DNA from 3 places in the Streptomyces sp. NBC_00887 genome. Region 2 is predicted to be linked to each of the others. Evidence: riboswitches for the same ligand, from Rfam matches in the RefSeq annotation. Region 2 holds a riboswitch; each other region holds the start of a gene.
The links. Region 2 has a riboswitch for cobalamin ahead of cobN (cobaltochelatase subunit CobN). Riboswitches for the same ligand answer to the same signal wherever they lie in the genome.

Region 1 (9,388 bases), 2.8 Mb from region 2:
GCATCATGGCGGCGGTCGCCGAGCTGGGCTGGGTACCGAGCCAGACAGCGATCAAGCTGTCCGGATCGGTGACCGGCGCGGCGGACACCATCGGCCTGGTCATCGCCCGCCCCGCTCGACAGCTCGGACTCGAGCCGTTCTACATGGAGTTCATCTCAGGGGTCGAGTCCATCCTGGAGGAGCACGGGTGCTCCCTGCTGCTCCAACTGGTACGCGACACCGACCAGGAGATCGCCGTCCATCGCGCATGGTGGCAAGCCCGCCGCATCGCCGGTTCCATCCTGGTCGACATCCAGCAGAACGACCCCCGGGTCACCGCGCTGTCGACGATCGGGCTGCCGGCCGTCGCGGTCGGACATCCGTCCCTGACAGGCGGTTTCACCTCGGTGTGGACCGACGACGAGGCCGCCGTCCACGAGGCGGTGCGCTATCTCGCCACCCTCGGGCACAGACGGATAGCGCGGGTGGGCGGCCATGCGGCGCTCGGGCACACCCTCATCCGAACTGCCGCACTCAACGCGATCGTGACGGAACTCGGGCTGGAACCGGCCCGCAGCGTCACCACCGACTACTCCGGGGAGCAGGGCGCCCGGGCCACCCGTTCGCTGCTCGCCTCCCCACAACGACCCACGGCGATCGTCTACGACAACGACATCATGGCGGTCGCCGGTTTGTCGGTGGCCGCCGAGATGGGCCTGAGCGTGCCGAGGGACATCAGCCTGATCGCCTGGGACGACTCGCAACTGTGCCAACTCACGCACCCGACCCTGTCCGCCATGAGTCATGACGTGTTCGGCTTCGGCGCCGAGGTGACCCGTCGGCTGTTCGACGTCGTTCAGCGCCGCAACCCGTCGTCCGGTCCGGCGGCGCCCCCCGTACTGCTGCCCCGCGGCAGCAGCGCTCCTCCGCAGGGAACCACCGACTGACGGCAACCGCTGGACCAGTGGCCCGGCCCGGATACGCAACTCTCCGGACCGGGCCGACCTTCTGCGACTTCCCTCCCACTCCTCCTTCGAGTCGAAAGTCAGGTCCGCCATGCCCCGACACCTCCGACGAGCCCTGGCCGCCCTCCTGACGGGCGCCGCCGTGTTCGGGACCGGGAGCCCTGGTGAGGTGACCGGCGCGGGAGCGGTGCTCCACCGTGCTCGGGTCCCCTTCGGCGCGGCCTCGTGAGGCTCGCCACCCGGGTCTGGGGGAACGGCGCCCGCACGGCGGTGCTGGTGCACGGCATCATGACGAACTCACGCACCTGGATCCGTGTCGCCCCATCCATCGCAGACCATGGCTACCGGGTTGTCGCCGTCGACCTGCGCGGCCACGGCGCAAGCCTCCGTGCCGACACCTACACCCCCGCCGCCCTGGCCGCCGACCTGATCGAAACCCTGCCGCCGGCTCCCGACCTCGCCATCGGGCACTCACTGGGCTCAGCCGCACTGCTGCTCGCCGTACCCCAGCTGCGCTGCGCCCGCACGATCCACTGCGACCCCGCATGGCTGAGCCGGCCCCGGGACCTGAGCGCCCTGCGCGCCGCCAAGCACGCCACCTGGGGGGAACTGCGTACCGCGCACCCGCGCTGGCACGACGACGACATCACCGCCGAGCATCAAGCCCTCGCGACCTGGGACCCGGCTTCCGTCGCCGCCCTCCGGCACCTGCCTGGCCTGCCCGACGCACCGGCCGCACCCTCACTGGTCCTACTGGCCGACCCCAGCGAGCGGATCCCACCGACCGAGGCCGCGACACTGCGCAGCAGGGGCTGGCACACGCGGACGGTGGACGGTGCGGGGCACACCGTCCACCGTGACGATCCTGTCGGCTTTCTCCACGGGTTGCGCGGATGGCTGTGACCGCCCGGCACCGATGTGGCTCAGGACGGGAGCGACAGCCGCCGCGCCCGATGACACCGTCCCGGTCGGGAGCCGTCAGTCTGCGGCGGCGGCCGTTGCGCTCAGGGGAGACTGACCTCGCCCTGGTTCAGGACGCGGGGATGGAAGTACGCCGCTTGCGTTTCGGCGTTGGTGTTGTTTCCGCGCAGGTGCTCGGACCACATCATGAACCACGCCCATTGAGGCTGGCTCTGGAGCATCGCGGCGGTCGGCATCTTGCCTATTTCCCCGATCGCCATGGGCTTCGTCCCGGCGATGTTCCTCATCTGCTGGTAATCGGCGGAACTCGGGTGGCTCTTGTACCAGACGTCCAGTGAAACGACGTCGGCGTACTGATTTCCGGGATAGTAATTGCTCCACCCGCCGGCCGGGTTGTCCTGCACGTTCCACACCCAGATCAGATTGTCCAGACCCTTGCTTCCTGCGAGGTAGTCACGCGTGATCTGGAAGAGGCGTGCGCTGCCGTTGGAACCCGGCCGGTTCCCCCACCAGTTCCACGATTCGTTCATCTCGTGGAACGGCCGGAAAAGGACCGGGACTCCCGCGTTCTTCAACTGTTGCAGGTACGGAACGACCTCGTCGAGACGCTGCTTCCACGCCTTGTTGAGTGCGCTGCCGTCGGTGAGGATCTGCGAGAACTGCGCGTTCGACAGGTTCGACTTCACACCGCCCTCGAACGCGCAGGTGCTTCCGCCGGTCGGCGGACAGACATGCCAGGTCAGAGAGACGAGGGACCCGTTTGCCCACTCGGTCTTCGCCTGGTCCACCACGCGCTGGCGATTGGCCACGTCCGCGGCGTTGAACATCAGGTCACCGCCCCACAGGCCGGGGTACTGTCCGGTGACGTCTTTGACCTGTTGCGTGTACTGCCCGGGAGCGGAAGCAGGCTCCTTGTTGTGCTGCCCGGAAACGATGTTGTTTCCGGAGATGGAGCGCAGATAGTTCACCACAGTCTGCTTGGGGGTCGCGGGAAACGCTTGCGCAGATTCCGTCGCCGGCCAGGCGAATACTGCCGTGAAGACGGCCGCGGAAGTCATCGCGGAGGTGATGAAGCGTTGAGTTCTTCTCATGGGCATCCCGGCTTTCGCTGAGGATCGGAAATGCTTGATGCCATGAAGGTGGCCGCTTTCTCGGCGCCCGTCAATGGTTCCCGGAGCCTTCCGTTACTTGCCGACAACATTATTTACTTAACGTTTCCTAAACGCTGCACGGCTTTCGTCACTTGTCCTCAATGTGCGCTTCATGCCCGCCGCTTGAATTGCTTTGCGCACCCCCGGCCCCGGGGCCACCGGTTCGCGTTCGAGGAGTGTCCGGATGCGCGGGATCGTTGGTCGCCGGCCCTTGGGTACCCATCTGTGCAGGCAGCCCTCGACGGTCGCCGTCGTCACATGGTGGAACGCGGCTGGGGACTTCTGGATGAGGCGCTCACGAGCCCGCCGCGTACGAGCGGCATTGACGGCTGTCGCGGGTGTCCGTGCACGAGGTTGACGCCGACCGGGTGCCGACCGACCGGGCGCCGACCGACCGGGCGCCGACCGGCCCGGCACCCGGTCCTGCTCATGCCGGCCTGCAGTGTGAGGTGCTGCCTGTTGGAGGAGTGCTGCCGCACCGTCGGCAGATCCCGGAAACCGCCCCCGGCCGGCACATCGCCGTTGGTCACAGGAAAGAGGTTTTCGTTCAGGGCCATAGGGCTCAGGCTTTGTCGGGCGACGTGCAACGCTGCCGCCCGGCATCCTGCAGGAGCGGCTCGTGCGCTCGGTTTCCTCAGGTCGTGAGGACGGAGTCGTCCTGAGGGCGTGCGCCGGGCAACTGGTGACGTGCGGCGATGAGCGCGGCGTCGATGTCCCGGGTGCCCGTGGCCACGCAGAGCGTGTAGGCGATGTCGTCCATCCGTCGTTGCACCTCTGCTTCGCCGTTCTCAGCTTGCAGAATGCGCAGGGTGTCGTACTGATCGACAAGGTTCCGCAGGACCGCGGGATGGGCCATCAGCACCGGAGTCTCCAATTCGCTTGCTCACGAGTCATTCGGCGACCCGTGTACCCCAGTTGCCCATCTCCATACCACCCGCATCCCGACGTGCGGCGGGCGATGTCCGTCGGGCCGAGCACCGCGCTCTGTGGGTGGAGTCGCGTCGGAGCCGGTTGCACCGGCGGCGGGTGGACGCCGCTGCGTCAACAGTCAGCTGACGGCCTCCTCGTCGGGGGAGGCCACCGCCGCCGGGGCAACGAGGCTGCCCCGGCGGCGGGTCGGGACGGCGGCGACGGTGTCGCGACGACGGATTGCGGAAGTCGGCCCGTCCCGTCGCCCGGTCGTCGGCGTCCCCGCCGACCGGGGGCGCTTCGACCGCGTAGGGCGGACGGCTCGGTCAGAAGGCGAAGACCGGTCCTTCGCCGAGGCTTGCCTGCATCTCACACGCATTGCCGAAGCCGGCCGACCAGGAGACGCTGCGGCCCTGCCACACACCGGTCACGTCGAGGACGACGGGGTCCCACTGGCGCGTGCAGTTCCCAGGCGACTGAGGCGTGGTCAGCCGGGCGAACTCACCGTTGACCGCGCGCAGTTCGGAACAGGCCGCCGCGGGCGCGGGGTGAGTGCCCTGTGGGCGGGGCGCGCAGCTCAGGGTGACGGCCCGCTGGACGGTGACCGAGTCGGCGCTGCCCCTGCCGACCGACAGGACGAGGGCAGACGGGGCGTAGAGGCCGGTCGACCGAGTGGGCCGGTCCTGCGCGACGCCCATGGCTGCCGTACCCGACAGGACGAGTGTGGAGACCGTGGTGATTACGCAGAATCTGCCGAGGTTGTAACGCATGCGTGAAGCTCCTTCGCGGGGAGTGGCGATTGCGGTGGGGAGTCTTGCGCCTGCAGGGAGTGAGTGCACATCGATCAGTTCTTTCCGGCCCAACCCCCAGGAAGCGGACCTACCGAATGGCCGTTCGGCCAGCTCGGAAGCGGTGCGCACGCCTCGCGTCAGGTGTCCGCCATGTGGACAGATTGCAGTGGTGCAACCGCGAACTATCGTTTGACCTGCGATGATGTCGACCCGGTTCCCGCATGAAACCGCAGGCTTCGGCCGGAAAGCAGTGCATGAGACGCCTCCGGCAGTGACCTGAGGCACCGGCTTTCGAGGCGTGCTGCCCGGAGGAGGTCGACGGTCTCGCAGGGGCGTTCCACGTCGGCCGCAGGAGCTGTGCCATGCCTGAGACGCGCCGCGGGCAAGAGGCCCGGCGGAGCGAGCAGGACGGTAAATTCGAACAATGAGTCAACTGAGCGACCTCGTACGTCAATCGCCGCCGGAGCGGGGCCGGCTTCTCGCCGTCAGCGATCTCCATATCGGGATCACCGACAACCGTCCGATCGCCGACAAACTGCACCCGTCGCACGACGATGACTGGCTCATCGTCGCCGGCGACGTGGCGGAACAGGCCGAGGAGGTCGCACAGGCTCTGGAAATGCTGGCGGGCCGCTTCGCCCACGTGGTGTGGACCCCCGGCAACCACGAACTGTGGACCCTGGACAAGGATCCCGTACGACTACGCGGACAGGCGCGATACGAGTACCTCGTCCAGGTGTGCCGCGAGCTCGGCGTGACGACGCCGGAGGATCCGTACCCCCGGTGGCAGGGAGCGGACGGGCCGGTGGCCGTCGCCCCCGTGTTCCTGCTGTACGACTACACGTTCAGGGCCCCCGGAACGACGACCAAGGAAGAATCCCTGGCCAAGGCGCATGAGGCCGGAGTCGTCTGCACCGACGAGTATCTGCTCCACCCCGACCCCTATCCCGCCCGGGACGACTGGTGCCGGGCGCGGGTGGCGCAGACCGAGGAGCGGCTGGCCGCGCACGACCCGGAGGTCCCCCTGGTGATCGCCGGTCACTGGCCGCTGGTGCGCGAACCCACATCCATCATGTGGTACCCGGAGTTCGCCCAGTGGTGCGGCACGGAACTGACGGCCGACTGGCACCGCCGCTTCAACGTCGCCGCCGTCGTCTACGGGCATCTCCACATCCCCCGTACGACCTGGTACGACGGGGTGCGTTTCGAGGAGGTCTCGATCGGTTACCCCAGGGAGTGGCGCAAACGCGGCCACCCCCAGGGCCTCCTGCGTCAGATCCTTCCCTACGCGGGCGAACAGCCCCCGGGCGAGCCGGGGGAGGAGGCGTGATCGAGCGGCTGTTCCCCGAGTACATCGCCTGCGCGGACACCTTCGAGGTGGACGCTCCGGTGGGGACGCTCTACCCCGAGGAAGCGGAACTGGTGGCTCGCAGCGTGGACCGGCGCCGGCACGAGTTCGCGGCCGTGCGCGCCTGCGCGAGACGGGCCATGGCGGCCCTCGGGCTGCCTCCCACGCCGGTGCTGCGTGGCCACCGTGGGGCGCCCCTGTGGCCCGAGGGGATCGTGGGCAGCATGACGCACTGCGAGGGCTACCGAGCCGCAGCGCTGGCCCGGGCGTCCGACGTGCGCGCGCTGGGCATCGACGCGGAACCGGACGAAGCTCTGCCGACCGACGTGTGGGAGGTCATCTCGCTCCCCTCGGAGAGGCGGCGGATCGGCCCGGTCGCGGGCGGCGCGGCCCCCCACTGGGATCGGCTGGTCTTCAGCGCCAAGGAGAGTGTTTTCAAGACGTGGTACCCGCTCACAGGCATCGAGCTCGACTTCGACGAGGCGGAGATCGAATTCCGCCGGAGCGAAGGGGCTTGGCACCGGGGCACCTTCACGGCGCAGCTGTTGCGGACGGCGCCCGGGATACCGGGCACGTTCGAGGGAAGGTGGCTGGTCCAGGACGGGTTCGCGGTTACCGCGATCGCCCTGCCCCACGCTCCCCGCGTTCCTCCGGAGGGCGACCGCACCGCAGGTTCCACCGGCCGGACCGCCCGCTGAGCTCGGTGAGCGCGAGCGGGGGAACGTCCAGCCGCCAGAAGGCCTGTACCGGCAGAGCCAGCGCCTGGACCACCGCCGCGCGGACGACCGCGGGTTCGACCACGGCCATGACCCGCACGTCGCGGTCCCCGGCCAGGGTCTCCAGCCAACTGCCCACCCGGGCAGCCAGGTCCAGGAGCGACTCGCCCCCGTGCGGGGCGGCCGATGGGTCGGCCAGCCAGGCGGACACGGCGTCGGGTTCAGCGGCGCCGACGTCCGACAGTCGTTGACCGCTCCAGCGCCCCATGTGCCAGTCGCGGAGCGCGGGTTCGGCACTGGGGGCAAGTCCGAGCGCCTGAGCGGTCTGCAGGCAGCGCTCCGAAGGGCCGCGCGCATACCGGTCGGCTCCCGGTACGTCACCGGCGGCGTCCTCGGCCCTGCGCAGACCTGCCTCGTCCAACGGTGCGTCACCCTCGAAGCGTGCCTCTCTCGACGCCGCGTTCATGGCCGGTGAGATCAACATCACCCGTACCGTCATGCTCCGCCTCCCCTTCTTCAACAACTGCCCGATGCGTAGGCGCCCCATGGGAACACGGCTCGCGCCGCGGGCCGCGACCGGGACGGTTGCACCGTGGCGGCGCCCGAGCAACAGGCGGTATGGTCGCGGCAACCAAGACGAGGTGTGAACGGAAGTCCGGTGAGAATCCGGCACGGTCGCGCCACTGTGTACCCGCTCGTTCTGCGGGAAAGTCAGACCCGGCACCTTCGTCTCAGGCACCACGACAGGGACGCGTGTTCCCACAGGAGGTTCTGCCATGGCACATTCTGCTGCCCCAGCTGCGATCGCACCCGCGATCACCCCCATCTCCCTGAAGGCCATTGCCCCCTGGGCCGTCTTCTTCGGCATCCTGATGCTGGTCCTGCTGTACTTCGTCGGAGCCGAGCAGGGCGCCACCGCGGTCTTCGCGGGTGAGTCCGTGCACGAGTGGGTCCACGACGGACGCCACCTCCTCGGATTCCCCTGCCACTGAGATTCCGGGAATCAGGGGAACGTTCCATGAACTCCGTATCGGTCAGAGCTCTGCTCGTCCGCGGGATGCTGGCCGGCCTCGTGGCCGGTGCGCTCGCCCTTGCCGTGGCCTACTTCCTCGGTGAGTCCCGCGTGGACGCCGCCATCGCGCTGGAGGAGTCACACGCCCACGACCACGGCGGCGGCGAGGAACTCGTCAGCCGCACGATGCAGGCCACCGGCGGTCTCGCCACCGGTGTCCTCGTATTCGGCGTGGCCATCGGCGGCATCGCCGCACTCGTCTTCTGTTACGCCCTGGGCCGCATCGGCAGCTTCGGCCCCAGGGCCACGGCCGCGCTCGTCGCGGGTGCGGCCCTGCTGACGGTGTACGTCGTGCCGTTCCTGAAGTACCCGGCGAACCCGCCGGCTGTCGGGAACCCCGACACCATCGGACAGCGCACCGGCCTGTTCTTCCTGATGGTCGCTCTCAGCGTGCTGCTGGCCGTAGCCGCCGTGATCTTCGGCAAACGTCTCGCACCCCGCCTGGGCAACTGGAACGCGACGACTGCCGCAGGCGCCGGCTACGTCCTGCTGATCGGGCTCGCCTACGCCTTCCTGCCCTCGTTCAACGAGGTCGGAACGGACTTCCCGGCCAGCCTGCTGTGGGAGTTCCGGTTGTCCACGCTCGCCGTCCAGGCGACGCTCTGGACCGCCTTCGGTCTCGTCTTCGGTTACCTGACCGAGCGGCTTCTCGTACCGGCCGCGCGTACCGCGTCGTCGGCGGGTGACCGTACGGCACCTCGCCCGGCCGATGCCGTGGGCTGACCCTCGAGCCCGCAGGGGGCCTACGACAAGTGAACCCGCCGGGGAGTCCCCGGCGGGTTCCGTCATGTGCGGGCTCAGGGCCGAGCCCCATGTTCAGGTGTCGTGTCAGGCGTCGGGTGTCCGGCCGGTTCCCGTCCAGTCGATACGGAAGTGCTTGAGCCGGTCGTCCTCGCCGACCAGCCGCATACCGGCCGCTGCCATGACGTGGTGCGACCGGGTGTTGTCGAGGTCAGCGTCGCCCTTCACGGACACGACCCCCTGGGAACGCGCGAAGGCCAGAAGGGCACGGAGCGCTTCGGAGGCGTAGCCCAGACCGCGTACCGAGGGGATCAGTCCGTAGCCGATCGTCACCCGGCCGTCGGAATCGGGCCTTCCGTGAAAGCCCACGCCGCCTATCACGTGCCCGTCCGCACGGCGGCGGATCTCGTAGGCGCCGAACGGCTGGGGGCTGCCGGCGTCCGCGCAGGTCTCCAGGAAACGGCGGGCGACCCCGCGGTCGCCGTCCCCGGGGTATCCGGGTGCCCAGAGGGTGCCTGCCGGCGGTTCGCCCGCCTCCACCGATGCGGCTTCGGCCGCGCTCAGCGGGTGCAGCAGGAGGCGTGTCGTCATGAGGTTGTCCATGACAGCCCGGACTATCACCTCGGCAGGGGCAGATGCACGCGAGTTTCGCTACTTTTCCCTTCATGGGTGCGGCACAGCCCGGCGGCGGTGCCGACAGCCGACTCCGTGAAGCCGTAGAACTCGTGCCGCTCCCCGCCGCGGTCGTCCGAGGCCATCCAGAAGGCGTGGCGGAGTCCGCCGCGCAGAGGCTCG
Region 2 (9,388 bases):
AGAAACGCTTCGGCGGCCAGGAGTGCGGCGCGGGGTCCCTCGGAAGCCGGGATACGCAGGACGGCGTCGGTGTCCCCGACACGCAGCATCGCTTCGCCGTCGTCACGGGCCAGCAGGGTGAGGTCGGCGCCGAGGGCGTCCACATCACCGCGGCCGTCATCGAGTGCGAACAGGAAGCGGCCGGAGAGCGCGGCCGCACGGTCGCTTCCGCACAGCAAGCGGTCAAGTCCGGCCAGCCACACTCCGACCTCAGCGGCTCCGAGGCCGTCGAGTCCCGCGAGGGGGGAAGCGACGATGTTGCGTATCCGCTCGTGGCGTTCGGAGGGCAGCAGCCCGGCCCTGCCCAGCAGTCCGGCCAACTCCGCACCGCAGTCCGGGGCGAGCCCGCGCAGCTGCACGTTGCCGCGCGAGGTGAGGTGCAACTCACCGTCGCCCAGCCGCTCCGCGGCCTCTCCGAGGGTGTTCGCACGCGCAACCGTCAGCACGCCGCCGGGCAGCCGGACCCGCGCCAGCGCACCGTCGTCCGCCCGGTGCAGACGCAGTGTTCCGGGGCAGGCATCACCGCCCGGAGACCGGGGCGGGAGGGCGGATGGGGGCATGGCGGCGAGCATACCGACCGTGACCGCGGCACAGTCCTACGGTGACTGTGACCTGTAGGACACCCACCGGCCGGACCCGGAATCGCGACCGGTCCGGGGCCCGTGCCGGGTTCGTTGCCCGGTCCCGGCCGCCGCAGGGCGAAAACCGGCCCGTCGTGCGACCAGGACAAGTCCCGTCCAGGGGCATCCCGTCACGCCCGGCCGTCCGCCGCCTACTATGCCTAGCGGCGGTCCGTTCGGCCCGCCATCGCCAGACGGCGACATGGGAGGAAGCCCGGTGAGATTCCGGCGCGGTCCCGCCACTGTGAGCCCGGTCCACGACCGGGCGAGTCAGGAACTCCTGCCGTCCGACACCGCCCGGGGCGTGGACACCCCGAGGAAGGGCTGACGCCGCATGATCCTGCTCCTGTCGACGTCCGACACCGACCTGCTCAGCGCCCGCGCATCCGCGGGCCCGGTCAACTACCGCTACGCCAACCCCTCCCGGCTCTCCCTCGATGAACTCCCGGAGCTGCTGGACGGCACGGACCTCGTCGTCGTACGCCTCCTCGGGGGCGTACGGGCCTGGCAGGACGGCCTCGACCTGGTGCTGGCGACCGGTCGCCCCGTCGTCGTGCTGACCGGTGAACAGGCGCCCGACGCCCAGCTGATGGCCGCGTCCACCGTCCCCATCGGCATCGCCGCCGAGGCGCACGCCTACCTCGCGCACGGCGGCCCCGCCAACCTGGAGCAGCTGGCCCGGTTCCTCTCCGACACCGTGCTGCTCACCGGTCACGGCTTCGAGCCGCCCGCCCCCGCACCCGCCTGGGGCCCGCTGGAGCGGACGGCCCGTGAGGGCGTCACCGGGCCCACCGTCGCGGTGCTCTACTACCGCGCCCACCACATGAGCGGGAACACGGCGTTCATCGAAGCGCTCTGCACCGCCGTCGAGGACGCGGGGGCCCACGCCCTCCCGCTGTACGTCGCCTCGCTCCGTACCCCCGAGCCCGAGCTCATCGACGAACTCCGTGCCGCCGACGCCATCGTGACGACCGTCCTCGCCGCGGGCGGCACCAAGCCGGCCACCGCGTCCGCGGGCGGCGACGACGAGTCCTGGGACGCGGGCGCCCTCACCGGCCTCGACGTGCCGGTGCTCCAGGCGCTCTGCCTCACCAGCCCCCGCGCCGCCTGGGAGGAGAACGACGAGGGCGTCTCCCCGCTGGACGCCGCCACCCAGATCGCGGTGCCGGAGTTCGACGGCCGCCTGATCACGGTGCCGTTCTCCTTCAAGGAGATCGACGAGGACGGCCTGCCCGCGTACGTCGCCGACACCGAGCGCGCGGCACGGGTCGCCGGGATCGCCGTACGGCACGCCCGGCTCCGCCACATCCCGGCCGCCGAGAAGCGGATCGCCCTCGTCCTGTCCGCGTACCCGACCAAGCACTCCCGCATCGGCAACGCGGTCGGCCTCGACACCCCCGCAAGCGCCGTCGCCCTGCTGCGCAGGCTCCGGGCCGAGGGCTACGACTTCGGGCCCGAGGAGGAGATCCCGGGTCTGGTCTCCGGCGACGGCGACGAGCTGATCTACGCGCTGATCGAGGCCGGCGGCCACGACCAGGAGTGGCTCACCGAGGAGCAGCTGGCCCGCAACCCGGTCCGGATCCCCGCCGCCGACTACCGCCGCTGGTTCGCCACGCTGCCCGCCGAACTCCGCGAGGCCGTCGAGCGGCACTGGGGCCCGGCCCCCGGCGAGATGTTCCTCGACCGGTCCCGCAACCCCGAGGGCGACATCGTGCTCGCCGCCCTGCGCCGCGGCAACCTGCTGATCCTCATCCAGCCGCCGCGCGGCTTCGGCGAGAACCCGATCGCGATCTACCACGACCCCGATCTGCCGCCCTCGCACCACTACCTGGCCGCCTACCGCTGGATCGCCGCGTCCGCGGACGACAACGGTTTCGGCGCCGACGCGATGATCCACCTCGGCAAGCACGGCAACCTGGAGTGGCTGCCCGGCAAGAACGCCGGCCTGTCCGCCGCCTGCGGCCCCGACGCCGCACTGGGTGATCTGCCGCTCGTCTACCCGTTCCTGGTGAACGACCCGGGCGAGGGCACCCAGGCCAAGCGCCGTGTGCACGCCACCCTGGTCGACCACCTCGTACCGCCGATGGCGCGCGCCGACAGCTACGGCGACATCGCCCGCCTCGAACAGCTCCTGGACGAGCACGCGCAGATCGCCGCGATGGACCCGGCGAAGCTCCCGGCCGTACGCGCCCAGATCTGGACACTGATCCAGGCCGCGAAGCTCGATCACGACCTGGGGCTGCAGGACCGGCCCGAGGACGAGGGCTTCGACGAGTTCATCATGCATCTCGACGGCTGGCTCTGTGAGATCAAGGACGTCCAGATCCGAGACGGGCTGCACGTCCTGGGCGGCGCCCCGGCCGGCAAGGACCGCGTCAACCTCGTCCTCGCCGTCCTGCGCGCCCGCCAGATCTGGGGCGGTACGACCTCGCTGCCCGGTCTGCGCGAGGCGCTCGGCCTCGACGAGTCCGCGGCCACGCGCACCGCCGCCGACGAGATCGAGGAGCAGGCCCGCACCCTCGTCCAGGCGATGGAGGACGCGGCCTGGGATCCGGCCGCCGTCGCCCGCGTGGCCGCCGGACAGCCGTCCGCCGTCGCCGACATCCTCGACTTCGCCGCCAAGGAGGTCGTGCCCCGTCTCGCCGCCACGACCGACGAGCTCGACCACACCGTCCACGCGCTGAACGGCGGGTTCGTCCCTGCGGGCCCGTCCGGTTCCCCGCTCCGCGGTCTGGTGAACGTCCTGCCGACCGGCCGGAACTTCTACTCCGTCGACCCGAAGGCCGTCCCGTCCCGTCTCGCCTGGGAGACCGGCCAGGCCCTCGCGGACTCGCTCCTGGAGCGCTACCGCGCAGACAACGGCGAATGGCCCACCTCCGTCGGCCTGTCCCTGTGGGGCACGAGCGCGATGCGCACCGCGGGCGACGACATCGCCGAGGCCTTCGCCCTGCTCGGCGTCCGCCCCGTCTGGGACGACGCCTCGCGCCGCGTCACGGGCCTGGAGCCGATCCCGTACGAGGAGCTGGGCCGTCCCCGTATCGACGTCACGCTGCGCATCTCCGGCTTCTTCCGGGACGCCTTCCCGCGCACCATCGGCCTGCTGGACGACGCGGTGCGCCTGGCTGCCTCCCTCGACGAGCCCGCCGAGCGGAACTTCGTACGGGCCCACACCCAGGCCGACCTGGCCGAACACGGCGACGAGCGGCGTGCCACCACCCGCATCTTCGGTTCCCGGCCGGGAACGTACGGTGCCGGGCTGCTGCAGCTCATCGACTCCCGCGACTGGCGCACCGACGCCGACCTCGCCGAGGTCTACACGGTGTGGGGCGGCTACGCCTACGGCCGTGAGCTCGACGGGCGCCCGGCCCGGGACGAGATGGAGACCGCGTACAAGCGCATCGCGGTCGCGGCGAAGAACACCGACACCCGTGAGCACGACATCGCGGACTCCGACGACTACTTCCAGTACCACGGCGGCATGGTCGCGACCGTACGCGCGCTGAAGGGCACCGCCCCCGAGGCGTACATCGGCGACTCGACCCGACCCGAGACGGTCCGCACGCGCACCCTCGTCGAGGAGACGTCCCGGGTCTTCCGCGCCCGGGTGGTCAACCCGAAGTGGATCGAGGCGATGCGCCGCCACGGCTACAAGGGCGCCTTCGAGCTCGCCGCCACAGTCGACTACCTGTTCGGGTACGACGCGACGACGGGCGTGGTCGCGGACTGGATGTACGACAAACTCACCGAGACGTACGTCCTGGATCCGACCAACCGCGAATTCCTCCAGCAGGCCAATCCCTGGGCCCTCCACGGCATCGCGGAACGCCTCCTGGAGGCCGAGTCCCGGGGCATGTGGGCGAAGCCCGACCCGGCCGTGCTCGAGGCGCTGCGCCAGGTCTTCCTGGAGACGGAAGGCAACCTGGAGGGTGAGGACTGAGGCGCGCGTCCCGGCGTTCCGGACCGGGCGGATCCGGGATATATTGCCGCGCGGCGGTACCGGGTACAAGCTGGTGGAATGGGTGATCAGGTAGGCCCCACGCCAGTCGCCTCTGTCCAGCAGGCCCTCCGCCTGCTGGAAGCGGCAGGAGCGCACGAGGGCGGTGTCCCCGCGGAACAGCTGGCGAGGGAGGCAGGGCTGCCGCTGTCCACCGCGCACGAGCTGCTGCCCGCGCTCACCCGTGACGGCTTCCTGAGGAAGCTGGACGACGACGGGTACGTCATGGGCGACGAGTTGTTCGAACCGAAGGCGGGAAGCAACGCGGAGGAGCTGCTCACGCGCGTCCGCCCCGCACTCGCCTCGCTGCGGGACGATGTGTCGGCCGCCGCCTACCTGACCTTCTACGAGGAGGGCGAGATCCGCGTCGCGGAGATCGTCGACGGGCCGCAGACGCCGAGGGTCGACCTCTGGGTGGGATTCGAGGACGCCGGCCACGCCACGGCACTGGGCAAGTGCGTCCTGCGCGAGCTGGACGAGGAGGCGCGCGGCGACTACCTCTCCAGGCACGACCTCGCCGATCTCACGCCCCGCACGATCACGCGGCGGGAGGAGCTCGTGCGACAGCTCGAATCCTCGCTGCCCGTCCCCGTCGTCATGGACCGCGAGGAGTACTCCCTCGGCACGCTCTGCATCGCGGTGCCCGTGTACAGCGGGGACAAGGTCGGCTCGCTCGGCATCTCCTTCCGGTCGGACCGGATGTACCGGACCAGCCAGGTACGGGAGAAGCTGCTCGCATCGGCGGAGCGGGTGACCAGGGGGCTGTCCCTCACCCTCTGAGCGGCCCCGGCCGGAGGGCCTGCTCGAACAGGGCCGCCTCGGAGAAGACCTCGACGAAGGCCGCCTCACCCCCGCCGAAAGTTGTCGATACGGGTGTTGCGTAATTGTCGGCAAGCCCCCCCCACTGCGGTAAACGAAACGGCCGTAGCGAAAATAGGGGGCCCATGGAGCTCTCGTGAGGGGTTGCCCCCGACAAGACCCTGCCCGGACAGGACGAGCCCTCAATGGTGCCGGGCACGACGCGGTCCTGGAAGTCTCGTGCCCCCTCTGCGGCGCCGGGCCGGGGAGCGCGTGGAGGTTCAGGGAGAGGTGAGTGGTGTCTCGGCAGCGAGTCGGGCTGCCTGCTCGGGGTTGTGCGTGGTGCCTCGGACGTAGGCGGCGGCGAAGGCCGTCGGGCCGAGCGTCGCCGTCGTGACCGCGGTGATGCGGTCGACGTCGATGCGCTCGGCGGGCGGCAACGGGGCACCGACACTGCGCCGGGCCGCGTCGGCGGCGCCGAGCAACCGGGCTGCCCGCTCGGCCGCCGGCGTTGTGGATCCGAGCGACGCTGCGCCGGCCATTCCCTCCAGGGACAGGGCCACCGCGCGCGGTTCGCCCAGCGAGCGCGCGATGGCCAGGCCGCGCAGGTGGTGGGCCAGGGCGTCGGCCGCGTCCTTGCGCAGTTCGCCGACGAAGCCGAGCTCCGCCTCGATCAGGTGCCGGCCGGCAGGTGAGGATGCTTCGACATCTCGCATATGCACCAGATACCCCTCGGCCGCGTCGAGATCGCCCGAGCGCCGAGCTCCCAGCGCCAAACCCATGAGCGCGTGAATCTCGCCGTATTTGTAGCCCTGCGCGACGGCTGATTGCCGTGCTTGTTCATGCAGTGTGCGGGCGCGCTCCCACTCGTGTTCGAGCAGGGCCAAGCGGCCCAGTCCCGACAGGCGCGCGGAGACCTCGGCCTCCAGGCCGAGCTCGCGGGCCAGCCGCAGGCCCTCCTGGTGGCGGCGCGTCGCCTCGGCGTGCTCACCCCTGATCTCGGCCAGTACGGCGAGCGGCTGCACGGTTTGGGCCTCACCCCAGCGATCACCGAGGGCACGGAAGAGCTCGGCGCTGCGCAGGCCGTCCTCGCGTACGGCGACGAGATCACCACGCAGCAGTGCGCACATCGCGCGTAGCGCGAGACCCGCAGCCGTGCCCCACCGGTCGCCGTCGGCGTCGAAGAGGAGCAGGGCCTGCTCGTCGACCGCCTCCGCGCCGGCCGGATCACCCGCGTGGAACAGCCCGTGCGCGTACAGCCACAGTGCTGAGGCGTCCACCACCACCGGGTCGGCCGCACCCGGGACCGGAGCTGCCGGGGAAGTCGGACGCTCTCCGGTCAGCAGGGTGAACGCATCGTGCAGTAGGCGTAGTTCGACCGATGTGGGGACAACGTCCCGGATCCTGGACAGATGACGACGGGCCTCGTTCGGCCGGCCGCGCAGGAGCCACCACCAGGCCAGGGCCGAGCCGAGCCGCGCGGCCCGGTCAGTGCCGTCTCGGGCGCCGACCGAGGCGTGGCGTACGGCTGCGCCGATCGCTGCGTGCAGGTTGGCGGACTCGGCGTCCAAGCGGTCGAGCCACTCGCGTTGGCCACCGTCACGCAGGCGCGGTCGCGCGCATTCGGCGAGGCCGACGTAGTACTCCAGGTGTCGGTCCCGGACGCTCTCGACGTCCTCGCTCTCGGCCAGTCGCTCGCTCGCGTAGGCCGCGACGGATTCGAGCAGGCGATAGCGGGGGGCTGCTGTGCCGATGCCGTCGACCATGACGACCAGCGACTTCTCGACCAGGCGGGTCAGCAGGTCGACGACCTCTCCGGAGGCCACTCCCGGCCCCGCGCAGACCGCCTCGGCGGCTTCCAGAGTGCATCCGCCCCGGTGCACCGCCAGTCGGCCCAGGACGATGCGTTCGCGACCAGGGAGCAGATCCCAGCTCCAGTCGATCATGGCGCGGAGGGTTTGCTGCCGTGCGGGGGTGCCGCGCGCTCCGGACTTCAGCAGGCGGAAGCGGTCGTCCAGACGAGCTGCCAACTGGGCCATTCCCAAGGCACGCACGCGCGTGGCGGCCAGTTCGAGGGCAAGAGGTATCCCGTCCAGCCGCAGGCAGACCTCTGCCACCAGCGCCCACGTCTCGCCGGTCGCCGTCGCCGCGGAGAAGCTCGGGGCCGACGCGGCGGCGCGTTCGGCGAACAACCGAACAGCGTCGCTCCGGCGCAATGGCTCGACCTGGAACACCTCTTCGCCGGCGAGTGCCAACGGCTCGCGGCTGGTGGCCAGTACCCGTAGCCCGGGCACGCCGGCCAGGAGTCGCCCCGCGAGTTCGGCAGCGGCTTCGACGACGTGTTCGCAGTTGTCGAGAATCAGGAGGACCCGCCGATCGCGCAGCGTCGCCACGAGCCGGTCCGGGGTCGAGCGATCGCTCAGAGGTCCGGTGTCGTCGTCGCGGATCCCCAACACGTCGCAGAGCACCTGCGCGAGGTCGGCCACTCCTCCGCTGCGCCCGGCGAGTTCGACCAGTCGTACACCATCGGGAACGTGTCTCGCCGCCTCCTTGGCGAACCGGGTCGCCGCCTCCAGGGCGAGTCGCGTCTTGCCCACGCCGCCCGATCCGGTCAAGGTCACCAGGCGAGCGCGCTCCAGCATCGCGCCGACGGCGCCGACGGCGTCGTCGCGTCCGATCAGGGGGGTCAGCGGCACGGGCAGGCGCACTTCCGGCGTCCTGATGTGCGACGGCGCCGTTGCGACGGCGGGCGAGGACGGAGGTATCGATTCGTCCTGGCGCAGGATCGCCGCGTGCAGCGCGGAGAGTTCGGGGCCGGGATCCAATCCCAGCTCGTCGGCCAGGCATTCGCGCAGGTCCGCGTACGAGGCGAGTGCCTCACTCTGCCGACCGGCCCGGTACAGCGCTTGCACGTACACGGCGCGCAGCTGCTCACGCAGCGGATGCCGTGCAACCAGGCCGGAGAGTTCCGCCGCGACCACCGCGTGCTCACCCGATTCCAGACGGGCGCGCGCGTGTTCTTCGACGGCGACCAGGCGCAGTTCCTCCAGGCGCTGAGCGGTGGGGCGGGCGAACTCCTCGTCCGCGAGATCGGCGTACGCCGGTCCCCGCCACAAGGCGAGTGCTTCGGCGAGGGTCCCGGCCCGCGCCCGGGGATCGGTCTCGGCCCGTGCGCGGTCCACCAGAGCCGCGAAGCGGTGCGCGTCCAGATCGGCGTCGGCGGTGCAGGCGCGGTCCAGGAGCAGTCGGTACCCGGGTGCCTGGTACACCACGCGGTCGCGTCCCAGGGCTCGGCGCAGCACGGAGATTCTGGTCTGGAGCGCGTTGGCGGGTTTGGCGGGCGGGTCGTCGCCCCACAGATCGTCGACGAGCCGGTCGGCGGAGACCGTGCGCCCCTCATGCGTCAGCAGGTCGGCCAGCAGCGCGCGGACCCCCGCCTCGGGGACCTTGACCTGCTCTCCCTCGGCACCCCACACCACCAGTGGACCCAAGACTCCGTACCGCATCGGGCAACCGTACCCAGCGGAGCCGGTAAGCGCTCCAAGGGGACCCCCAGCGACCCCTCAGCGACTCCGAAGCGTTCGGGAGCACAGTCGTGTCATCACCGGCAGGGCGCACCAGGAATGGGAGGGACGGACATGATCATGTACACGGACACCGAGGTCACGGACACCGACACTGTCCGCCTCGCCCCTCCTGCCGGTGCTGCCCGACATACGACACCCCACCGCATCGGCTCACGCCGAGCACCGACTACAGGAGAGATCGCCATGGACAACGCACTGTACGACTACAGCCCGATCGTCGAGCGCGAGCCGATCCGCTGGCCCGACGGCGCCCGCGTCGCCTTCTACGTGGGCCTGAACGTCGAACACTTCCTCGTCGGCACGCCGTCCACGAGCATCAACCAGGCCACCGCGGGTCTGCTGCCGGACCC
Region 3 (9,388 bases), 3.9 Mb from region 2:
GCGTCCTCGGGCACCGCCGACGGATCCAGCCGGAAGCCGTCCTCCGGACGCAGCACCACCCGCCCGACGTCGTGCCCGGCCGCGCGCAGCGCCGCCTCCGGCTCGGTGAACTGAGGATGCACGACGACCGGCCGCCGGGCCGGCAGCGCCCGTGCGATCAGTACGAAGGCCTCGGCCGCCCCCGCCGTCAGCAGGACACGCTCCTCGGGCAGTCCGTGCCGTGCGGCCACCGCCGCCCGTGCCGAACGCCCGTCCGGATAGGCGGCCAGCGAGACCAGTGACCCGGCTATCCGCTCCCGCAGCCAGTCCGGGGGCGTACCGGTCCGTACGTTCACGGCGAGGTCGGTCAGATCCAGGCCGCGTACTTCCGCGTCGCCGTGGTGCCGCAAGTCCGGCCCGGCGCTGTCGATGTGCTTCGTGGGGGGCAGCATGGCAGCCATGGTGAACGGCTCAGCGCCATTCGTCGACGCCGGGGTGCCGACAGAATGCAGCCGGCGCGCCACCGCGCAGGTCGCCGAGGCCGACTTCCGCTTCGGTACGAGGAGTTCGTCCGCCCCGACGAGTGCGGCAGCCTCCGCGACGGACGGTGTGCCCACGGCGTCCCGCGGCACCCCCGAGGGGTTCGGTACGCGGACGGCGGCCAGTACCGCGGCGGGAAACGAGCGCACCGGCACCCCGAGCCGTGCCGCCGCACCCGTGATCCCCGGTTCGTCCGCCCTCGTGTCGAGCGTTGCGACCTCCACCACGTCGGAGGCGGCCGACCCGGCCGCGCGCAGTGCCCCGAGAATCAGCCCGAGGACCTCGTCGGCCGAGACACCCCGGCGGGCACCGACGCCGACGACGAGTGCGGTGCGGGTCATGAGCGGAGTCCTTCTCGGAGTGGTGGGTTAGGGCTGCCTGAGATGCGGGCCCGGGGGTCGATCGGCTAGCAAGGGCCCATGGCGGTGTTCGTCGCGCTCGGCGCGTTCCTGATGACCCTGGCCGGCGGCTGGGTCGCTCAACGCGTCACCGACCGCCGTCACCTGGTGCTCGGCCTCGCCGGCGGACTGATGCTCGGCGTCGTCGGTCTCGATCTGCTGCCCGAAGCGGTGGAGGCCGCGGGCGGAGCGGTCTTCGGTGTCCCCGCCGCGCTGCTGCTCTTCGTGGGCGGCTTCCTGGTGGCCCATGTCGTGGAGCGTTCACTGGCCGTACGCCAGGCGGCACATGGTGCGAGCGAGGAAAGGGTGCCGCAGGTAGGGATGACGGCCGCGGCCGCGATGGTGGGCCACAGCCTGATGGACGGCATCGCGCTCGGCGCCGCCTTCCAGATCGGCGGCGGCATGGGAGCCGCCGTCGCACTCGCCGTCATCACCCACGACTTCGCCGACGGATTCAACACCTACACGATCGCCAGCCTCTACGGGAACGCCCGCCGCAAGGCCCTCCTGATGCTGTACGCGGACGCCCTGGCCCCGATCGTGGGCGCGGCGACCACCCTGCTGTTCACCCTTCCGGAGGAACTGCTCGGCTGCTATCTCGGCTTCTTCGGCGGGGCACTCCTCTACCTCGCCGCCGCCGAGATCCTGCCCGAGGCCCACCACGACCACCCGGCCCGCTCCACGCTGCTGTGCACCGTCGCGGGAGTGGGCTTCATCTGGCTGGTCGTCGGCATCGCGGAGTAGCCTCGCCGTGCTGCTCATGCCCGGCAGTGCTCCACGAAGCGCCGGGCCACCCCGGGTGACGCCGCCCAGTGCGTGTGCAGATAGCTCGCGTGCACACCCTGCTGGACGAAGCCCTCCACCCGCCGTTCCGGCTGGTGCATGCCCCAGGCGGGAGTGGCACCCGCGCCCGGCTCCAGCACCGTCCGGTGGAACTCGTGCCCGCGCAGCCGGGTTCCAGCCGCCGCCAGCACACTGTCGGACACCGCGACCGCCTGCCGGTAGCCGAGCGTCAGCCGCTCGGACATCCGGGCCGAGGCATCCAGGACCCCGCACATCGGACGCCCGTCCAGCTCACGCGCCAGGTACAGCAGCCCCGCGCACTCCGCCGCCACCGGGGCGCCGGACAGGGCCAGTTCGGTCACCGACCTGCGCAGCGGCTCGTTCGCCGAGAGCTCCGGCGCGTACATCTCGGGGAAGCCGCCACCTATGACCAGCCCCGCCGTCCCCGCGGGCAGCTTCTCGTCGTGCAACGGGTCGAAGACCACCACATCCGCTCCGGCGGCCGTCAGCAGCTCGGCGTGTTCCGCGTACGCGAACGTGAACGCTGCCCCGCCCGCCACGGCCACCACCGGCCGCAGCCCCTCGACGGGATGCCGCTCCGGCTCCCACACCTCGGCGGGCAGTGCGGGCGCCGAACGGGCCAGCGCCAGCAGGGCGTCCAGGTCGCAGCCCGCCCGTACCCGCTCCGCCATCGCCCGTACCGCGTCGACGGCCTCGGTCTGCCGCTCCGCCACCGGAACCAGACCCAGATGGCGCGAAGGCGTCACCACCTGCGGTGCCCGCCGCAGCGCCCCGAGGACCGGCAGGCCCGTCTCCTCGAGGGCCTCCCGCAGGAGGGCCTCGTGCCGGTCGGACGCCACCTTGTTGAGGATGACCCCGCCGATCCGCACCTCCGGATCCCAGGACGCGAAACCGTGCACGAGGGCAGCGACCGAACGGGACTGCGACGAGGCGTCGACGACCAGCACGACGGGAGCCCGGAGCAGCTTCGACACCTGGGCCGTGGAGGCGAGTTCACCCTGCCCCGAAGCACCGTCGTACAGCCCCATCACACCTTCGACGACCGCCAGGTCGGCACCGGCGGCACCGTGCGCGAACAACGGGGCGATCAGCTCCGGACCGCACATGTACGCATCCAGATTGCGCCCCGGCCGGCCGGTGGCCAGGGCGTGGTACCCCGGGTCGATGTAGTCCGGGCCCACCTTGTGCGGGGACACGGCGAGGCCGCGGCCCGCGAAGGCCGCCATCAGGCCCGTCGCGACCGTGGTCTTTCCGCTGTTGGAGGCCGGCGCGGCAATGACCAGACGAGGAACACTCACCACTCGATGCCCCTCTGGCCCTTCTGGCCGGCGTCCATCGGGTGCTTGACCTTCGACATGTCGGTCACCAGATCGGCGGCCTCGATCAGCTTCCCGGGAGCGTTGCGCCCGGTGATCACGACATGCTGCGTCCCCGGACGGTCGCGCATCACCTCGACGACCTCGTCGGTGTCGATCCAGCCCCAGTGCATCGGATAGGCGAACTCGTCCAGCACGTACAGCTTGTACGTCTGGGCCGCCAGGTCGCGCTTGACCTGCTCCCAGCCCTCACGGGCCTTCTCCTCGTTGTCGGAGTTGTCGCCGTGGAGGCCACGCTGGACCCACGACCAGCCCTCGCCCATCTTGTGCCAGTCGACGGTGCCGCCCTCGCCGCTCGCCCCGAGGACCTTCAGCGCGTTCTCCTCGCCGACCTTCCACTTCGCCGACTTCACGAACTGGAACACCCCGATCGGCCAGCCCTGGTTCCAGGCCCGCAGCGCGAGCCCGAAGGCCGCCGTCGACTTGCCCTTGCCGATGCCCGTGTGGACGAAGAGGAGCGGACGATTGCGTCGCTGACGTGTCGTCAGTCCGTCGTCCGGCACCGATACAGGCTGTCCCAGTGGCATTACGCGGCCCTCCCGGCTGCTTGAACATCCTTGACCAGTCCGGCGATCGAGTCGGCGCGCAGCTCGTCGAGCGTGACCGCGCTGCCCCCCAGGTCCCGGGCGAGCTGTGCGGCGAGCCCGAGGCGCACGAACCCCGACTCGCAGTCCACGACGACGGACGCCGTGCCCTCGGCGGCGTGCAGTCGGCCGGCCCGCGCGGCCAGCGCCACCGGGTCCGGACCACCGGTCGCCCGGCCGTCCGTCACCACGACGAGCAGCGGCCGCCGGGACGGATCGCGCATCCGCTCCACCCGCAGGACGTCGTGCGCCCTCAGCAGCCCCGCGGCCAGCGGGGTGCGCCCGCCGGTCGGCAGCGACTCCAGCCGCGCCGCCGCCGCGTCCACCGAAGAGGTGGGCGGCAGTACGACCTCGGCGTCCTTGCCGCGGAACGTCACCAGGCCCACCTTGTCCCGCCGTTGATAGGCGTCCAGCAGCAGCGACATCACGGCGCCCTTCACGGCGCTCATCCGCTGCCGGGCCGCCATCGACCCCGAGGCGTCCACCACGAACAGCACCAGGTTCCCCTCGCGCCCCTCCCGCGTCGCCTGCCGCAGATCGTCACGCCGTACGACGAGCCCCCGCCCTGACCGCCCGCGTGCCCGCTGGTGCGGCGCCGCCGCCTGCACGGTCGCCGCGAGGTGCAGCTTCGTCAGCGCCCCCTGGGGCCGCCGCGCTCCCGTCGTCCGCCCGTGCTCGGTACGCGCCCGGGACCGCCGCCCGGCCGCGCCCTCGCCGAGACCCGGCACGCTGAGCATCTTCGTGCGGAACGGCTCCGAGGCACGTACCGGCTGCTGCTCCCCGCCGCCGGGCGGCGCGGGCGCGTCGGGACGGCCGGTTCCGGGACCGCTCTCCTCCCCGGGACCGCTCTCCGTGCCCGGACCGCCCTCCGTGCCCGGACCGCCCTCCGCGTCGGGACCGCCGCCCTGAGGGGGCAGCCCGCCGCCACCGGGCCCGTCGGGATCCGGATCGTCCTCGCCCCCGGCCGCGTCGTCGGCCGCCTCCCTGAGCGTGTCGTCGAGCTTGTCCTCGTCCAGCCCGGGGGCGTCGAAGGGGTTCCTCCGCCGCCGGTGGGGGAGCGCCAGGAGCGCGGCCTGCCGCACGTCCTCGGCGGTGACCTCGACGCGCCCCGCCCACGCGGCCAGCGCCGTGGCGGTGCGGGCCATGACGATGTCGGCACGCATGCCGTCCACCTCGAAGGCCGCGCACGTCGCCGCGATCTGCCGCAACACGCCGTCCCCGAGCACCACTTCGGGCAACAGGACACGCGCGGCGGCGATCCGTGCCCGCAACGCGCCCTCCTCCTGAGCCCACCGGGCGGCGAACCCGTCCGGATCGTCGTCGTACGCGAGCCGCCGCCGCACGACCTCGACCCGCTGGTCGGTGTCGCGGGAAGCGGCCACCTCGACGGTCAGCCCGAAGCGGTCCAGCAACTGCGGGCGCAGCTCGCCCTCTTCGGGGTTCATCGTCCCGACCAGCAGGAACCGCGCCGCGTGCCGTACGGAGACGCCTTCGCGCTCGACGTACGAAGCACCCATGGCCGCCGCGTCGAGCAGCAGGTCCACCAGGTGGTCATGGAGCAGGTTGACCTCGTCCACGTACAGGATCCCGCGGTGGGCGTCGGCGAGGAGCCCCGGCTCGAAGGCCTTGACCCCCTCCGAGAGCGCCCGCTCGATGTCCAGCGCACCCACGAGCCGGTCCTCGGACGCGCCGACGGGCAGCTCCACGGTCCGCGCGGCACGTGACACGCCGGTCCCGGCCTCGTGCGGACCGTCGGGACACGCCGGGTCGGGCGCGGCCGGATCGCAGGAGAACCGGCACCCGAAGACCACGGACACCTCCGGCATGAGCGCGGCGAGCGCCCGTACGGCGGTGGACTTGGCAGTGCCCTTCTCGCCCCGCACGAGAACACCGCCGACGGCCGGGCTGACGGCGTTCAGCAACAGCCCGAGCCGCAGATCGTCCTGTCCGACGATGGCGGTGAAGGGATACGGGGTACTCACGGTGCCTCCTCTGTCACGAGATCAACTGCTCCATCCGCACCGGGCGTCGGCTCGGCGCTCCGGGGCGCGAAGTCAAGCCTGTCCGGAGATCGAGGACCGGGGGCCGGGGCGGAACCGCGGTCACGGGATGCCCGCGGCGGCCCCGGCGGCACGAACGGCAGCCCCGCCGGCGCCCCCTCCTCGATCAGCCGCCACAACGCATCCGTGTCCGCGTGCTCCTCGATCAGATCCCCCAGCCGGTCCAGCTGCTCCTCCCGGAGCTCCGAGAAGCTCGTGTCCGGAGCCGCCACGAAGCGCCGCCCGGCCGCGCGCGCCACCTCCGCCAGGAACCGCCGCCTGAACGCGTCGCTCTCCAGCGACCCGTGCCAGTGCGTGCCCCACACGGCGCCCACCCGGCACCCGTCCAGGAACGTCTCACCGCCGCGCACATCGGCGACCCCGTGATGGATCTCGTACCCCTCCACGGGCTCTCCGAGCGCCGACCCGACAGGCCGGCCAAGCACCTTCTCCCGGCCGAACCGGATCCGCACCGGCAGCAGCCCCAGCCCTTCGACCAGCCCCGCCCGCGACTCCACCTCGTCCTCGATGGACTCACCGAGCACCTGGAAGCCGCCGCAGATCCCCAGCACCGGCAGCCCTTCGGCGGCCCGCCGCAGCAGCGCGTCGGCCAGCCCTCGCTCGCGCAGCCACGCCAGCGCCTTCACCGTGCCGCGCGTACCGGGCACGATCACCAGGTCCGCGTCGGCGAGCTCCTCGGCCCGGTCCACGAACCGCACCACCACACCCGGCTCGGCCGCCAGCGCGTCCACATCGGTGAAGTTCGACATCAGCGGCACGGCGCACACCGCGACCCGCAGGACGTCCTGCCCGTGCGGAGGCGCGACGACCGACTCCCGGACGGCGCCGCGCATCGACACCCGCAGCCCGTCCTCCTCGTCGATGCCGAGGCCGTGGGCGAACGGCAGCACGCCGTACGTACGGCGCCCGGTGAGCTCATACAGCATGTCCAGGCCGGGCTCCAGCAACGACACATCGCCGCGGAACTTGTTGACGAGGTACCCGGCGACCAGCGACTGGTCCTCGGCGCTCAGCAGCGCCGTCGTACCGAAGAACGAAGCGAACACCCCGCCCCGGTCGATGTCCCCGACGACCAGCACCGGGAAGCGAGCCGCCCGCGCGATGCCCATGTTCACGATGTCCGTGCGCCGCAGATTGATCTCGGCCGGACTGCCCGCCCCCTCGCAGATCACGGCGTCATACGTGCCCCGGAGCTGCTCCAGACAGTCCACGACCGTCCCCAGCAGCGATTCCTGGCGCCCGCCGTGGTAGCCCCGCGCGCTCATCTCGCCGACCGGCTTGCCCATCAGGACCACCTGACTGGAGCGGTCACCACCGGGCTTGAGCAGCACCGGATTCATCAGCACGCTCGGCTCCACCCGGGCGGCCTGCGCCTGCATCGCCTGGGCGCGGCCGATCTCCGCACCCTCGCGGGTGACGAACGAGTTCAGCGACATGTTCTGCGCCTTGAACGGCGCGACCTTCACCCCCCGGCGCACCAGCCACCGGCAGATTCCCGCCGTGACGACACTCTTGCCCGCGTCCGAGGTCGTTCCCGCGACCAGCAGCCCGCCGCCCTGTCCGCCGCTCATGCCCGGCCCCTCCTTCCCGAAGCCAGCCGCGCGGCCGCACACACGCCGAGGGCCAGCACACTCACCCGGCGCGACAGCCGCACCGCGCGTTCGATATCCGTCACCCGCACGTCCCGGCCGGTCTCCCCGTTGAGCACGGGCCGGTGCTCGACCCGCCCGCCGTACGCGAGGGTCCCGCCGAGGCGCACACCGAGCACACCCGCGAACGAGGCCTCCACCGGGCCCGCGTTGGGGCTCGGGTGCTTGCCCGCGTCGGCCCGCCAGGCCCGTACGGCCTCGCGCGGACGGCCACCGGCGGCCACGGCGAGCACGGCGGTGAGGCGGGCACCGGGCCAGCCGGCGAGGTCGTCGAGGCGGGCCGAGGCCCAGCCGTAGCGCCGGTGGCGCGGAGACCTGTGACCGACCATGGCGTCGAGGGTGTTGACGGCCCGGAATCCGACGAGGCCCGGGACACCACCGATGGCGCCCCACACCAGAGCGCCGACGACGGCGTCCGAGGTGTTCTCGGCGACGGACTCCACCACCGCGCGGGCGATCTGCGGTCCGTCGAGGGACTGGGGGTCACGGCCGCAGAGGTGCGGCAGCCGCTCCCGGGCCACCTCGATGTCACCGGCGGCGAGCGCACCGCCGATGGCCCGGGCCTCCCGGCCCAGCGACGTACCGCCGACGACGGACCAGGTGGCGACGGCGGTCAGTGCCACGGCCGCGGCGGGACGGTTGCGTACGGCACGGGCGGCCAGCGCGGCGGCGCCCGCTGCGCCCCCGGCGCAGACCAGCGCGTGCAGGGCGCCCCAGCCGCGGTGATCGCGCCACAGCCGGCTCTCGAGGCCTGCCGCGGCCTGCCCGAAGGCGGCGACGGGGTGGCCCCGCCGGGGGTCACCGAGCAGCAGGTCGCCGATCAGACCGGCGGTGGCGCCGTACGCGAAGATGCGGTCGGCTCGCACGGTTCAGCCGGCCGTCGTGCCTCGAAGGATGTTCGGAGCGGGTGACACAGGGACCGACGCACGGCAGCCAGGCATGGCAGATGTCCTTAACTCAGGGTCCGCGCCCTGGTTCGACGTGACCGGCGACGAGAGTCTCCTGGCTTCCGGATCCGCAGTTCCCCCGGCCTTCCAGTCCGTGCCGGACCGTGACTTCCGTGTGGGGGCCTGCTCCCCGGTGACAGTGGCGGGACCGCGCCGGATTCGCACCGGCTTCCTCTCCTGTCGCCGTAAATGGCACCGGCAGTCCACCACGCCCCGTGAACGCCCGTCAACCTGCCGTTGACCTGCGGAAGTGCAGTGTGCGCAGACGCACATCGGGCCGGACACACACGTGGTGTGTCCGGCCCGATGCGAGGAGACGGTGGCGTGGCGCCGGAGTGGTCAGACGACGATCAGATAGATCCCGTAGGCGACCGCCGCCGCGCACAGCCCGAAGCAGGCGTACGCGCCGGTGCGCGCCAGCGTGAGAGATCCGCCGGACTGCACCGCCGAGGCCTGCTTGGAGAGGCCGATGATGCCGAGAGTGAAGAGGCCGACCAGTGCGACGGTGACCACGAGGCTGACGCCGAAGACGGAGGCGAGAGCTGCCCAGTCGATGTTCATGCGGATCTGTCCTTACACCGTGGCCGGTCGGGCCGGGTCGGCCGGGGATCCGGCCGTCGGGGCCGGGGCCGGGATGGTGGTCTTGAGGTCCGGGACGCCGGAGCCGACGGGCGGAGGGCTGACGGCCGCGATGGCGGTGGTGACGACGCCCGCGGGCTCGGCGTCCGTCTCGTTGACGTTGGTGTGGTCGACCGGCTTGCGGCGCGACAGCAGCCAGATGGCAGCGGAGCCCGCGACGAGGAGCACGGCGACCACGCCGACACCCCAGGGGCCCTGCTTGGTGAGGAACTCCGCGCCCGCGCCGACCAGACCGGCGGCCGGCAGGGTCAGGCCCCAGGCGATGAACATGCGGGTGGCCGTGGACCAGCGGACCACGCCCCCCTTGCGTCCGAGACCGGCGCCCATCACGGCACCGGAGCAGGACTGGGTGGTGGAGAGCGAGAAGCCGAGGTGCGAGGAGGCCAGGATGACCGTGGCCGCACTGGTCTGG

Region 1: another riboswitch for cobalamin. It lies ahead of OG844_RS13210 (CbtB-domain containing protein); the one in region 2 lies ahead of cobN (cobaltochelatase subunit CobN).
Region 3: another riboswitch for cobalamin. It lies ahead of OG844_RS08340 (cobalamin biosynthesis protein); the one in region 2 lies ahead of cobN (cobaltochelatase subunit CobN).

The regions. Positions count from the first base shown of each region.
Region 1 is NZ_CP108788.1:2,893,030-2,902,417, reverse strand. Features, by position in the region: gene OG844_RS13250 (LacI family DNA-binding transcriptional regulator) at 1-926, shown strand, start outside; gene OG844_RS13245 (alpha/beta fold hydrolase) at 1,170-1,847, shown strand; gene OG844_RS13240 (glycosyl hydrolase) at 1,949-2,923, opposite strand; gene OG844_RS13235 (DUF5133 domain-containing protein) at 3,651-3,878, opposite strand; gene OG844_RS13230 (subtilase-type protease inhibitor) at 4,252-4,695, opposite strand; gene OG844_RS13225 (metallophosphoesterase family protein) at 5,141-6,046, shown strand; gene OG844_RS13220 (4'-phosphopantetheinyl transferase) at 6,043-6,762, shown strand; gene OG844_RS13215 (histidine phosphatase family protein) at 6,677-7,279, opposite strand; adenosylcobalamin (AdoCbl) riboswitch at 7,415-7,512, shown strand; gene OG844_RS13210 (CbtB-domain containing protein) at 7,557-7,772, shown strand; gene OG844_RS13205 (CbtA family protein) at 7,799-8,575, shown strand; gene OG844_RS13200 (GNAT family N-acetyltransferase) at 8,681-9,196, opposite strand; gene OG844_RS13195 (hypothetical protein) at 9,211-9,388, opposite strand, start outside.
Region 2 is NZ_CP108788.1:5,707,903-5,717,290, reverse strand. Features, by position in the region: gene OG844_RS26115 (cobalamin biosynthesis protein CobG) at 1-611, opposite strand, end outside; cobalamin riboswitch at 811-962, shown strand; gene cobN (cobaltochelatase subunit CobN) at 994-4,596, shown strand; gene OG844_RS26105 (IclR family transcriptional regulator) at 4,675-5,433, shown strand; gene OG844_RS26100 (BTAD domain-containing putative transcriptional regulator) at 5,733-8,957, opposite strand; gene OG844_RS26095 (polysaccharide deacetylase family protein) at 9,222-9,388, shown strand, end outside.
Region 3 is NZ_CP108788.1:1,818,903-1,828,290, reverse strand. Features, by position in the region: gene cobC (Rv2231c family pyridoxal phosphate-dependent protein CobC) at 1-860, opposite strand, end outside; gene OG844_RS08365 (ZIP family metal transporter) at 939-1,661, shown strand; gene OG844_RS08360 (cobyrinate a,c-diamide synthase) at 1,676-3,022, opposite strand; gene cobO (cob(I)yrinic acid a,c-diamide adenosyltransferase) at 3,016-3,624, opposite strand; gene OG844_RS08350 (putative cobaltochelatase) at 3,624-5,663, opposite strand; gene OG844_RS08345 (cobyric acid synthase) at 5,660-7,312, opposite strand; gene OG844_RS08340 (cobalamin biosynthesis protein) at 7,309-8,256, opposite strand; cobalamin riboswitch at 8,386-8,513, opposite strand; gene OG844_RS08335 (hypothetical protein) at 8,677-8,898, opposite strand; gene OG844_RS08330 (anion permease) at 8,911-9,388, opposite strand, start outside.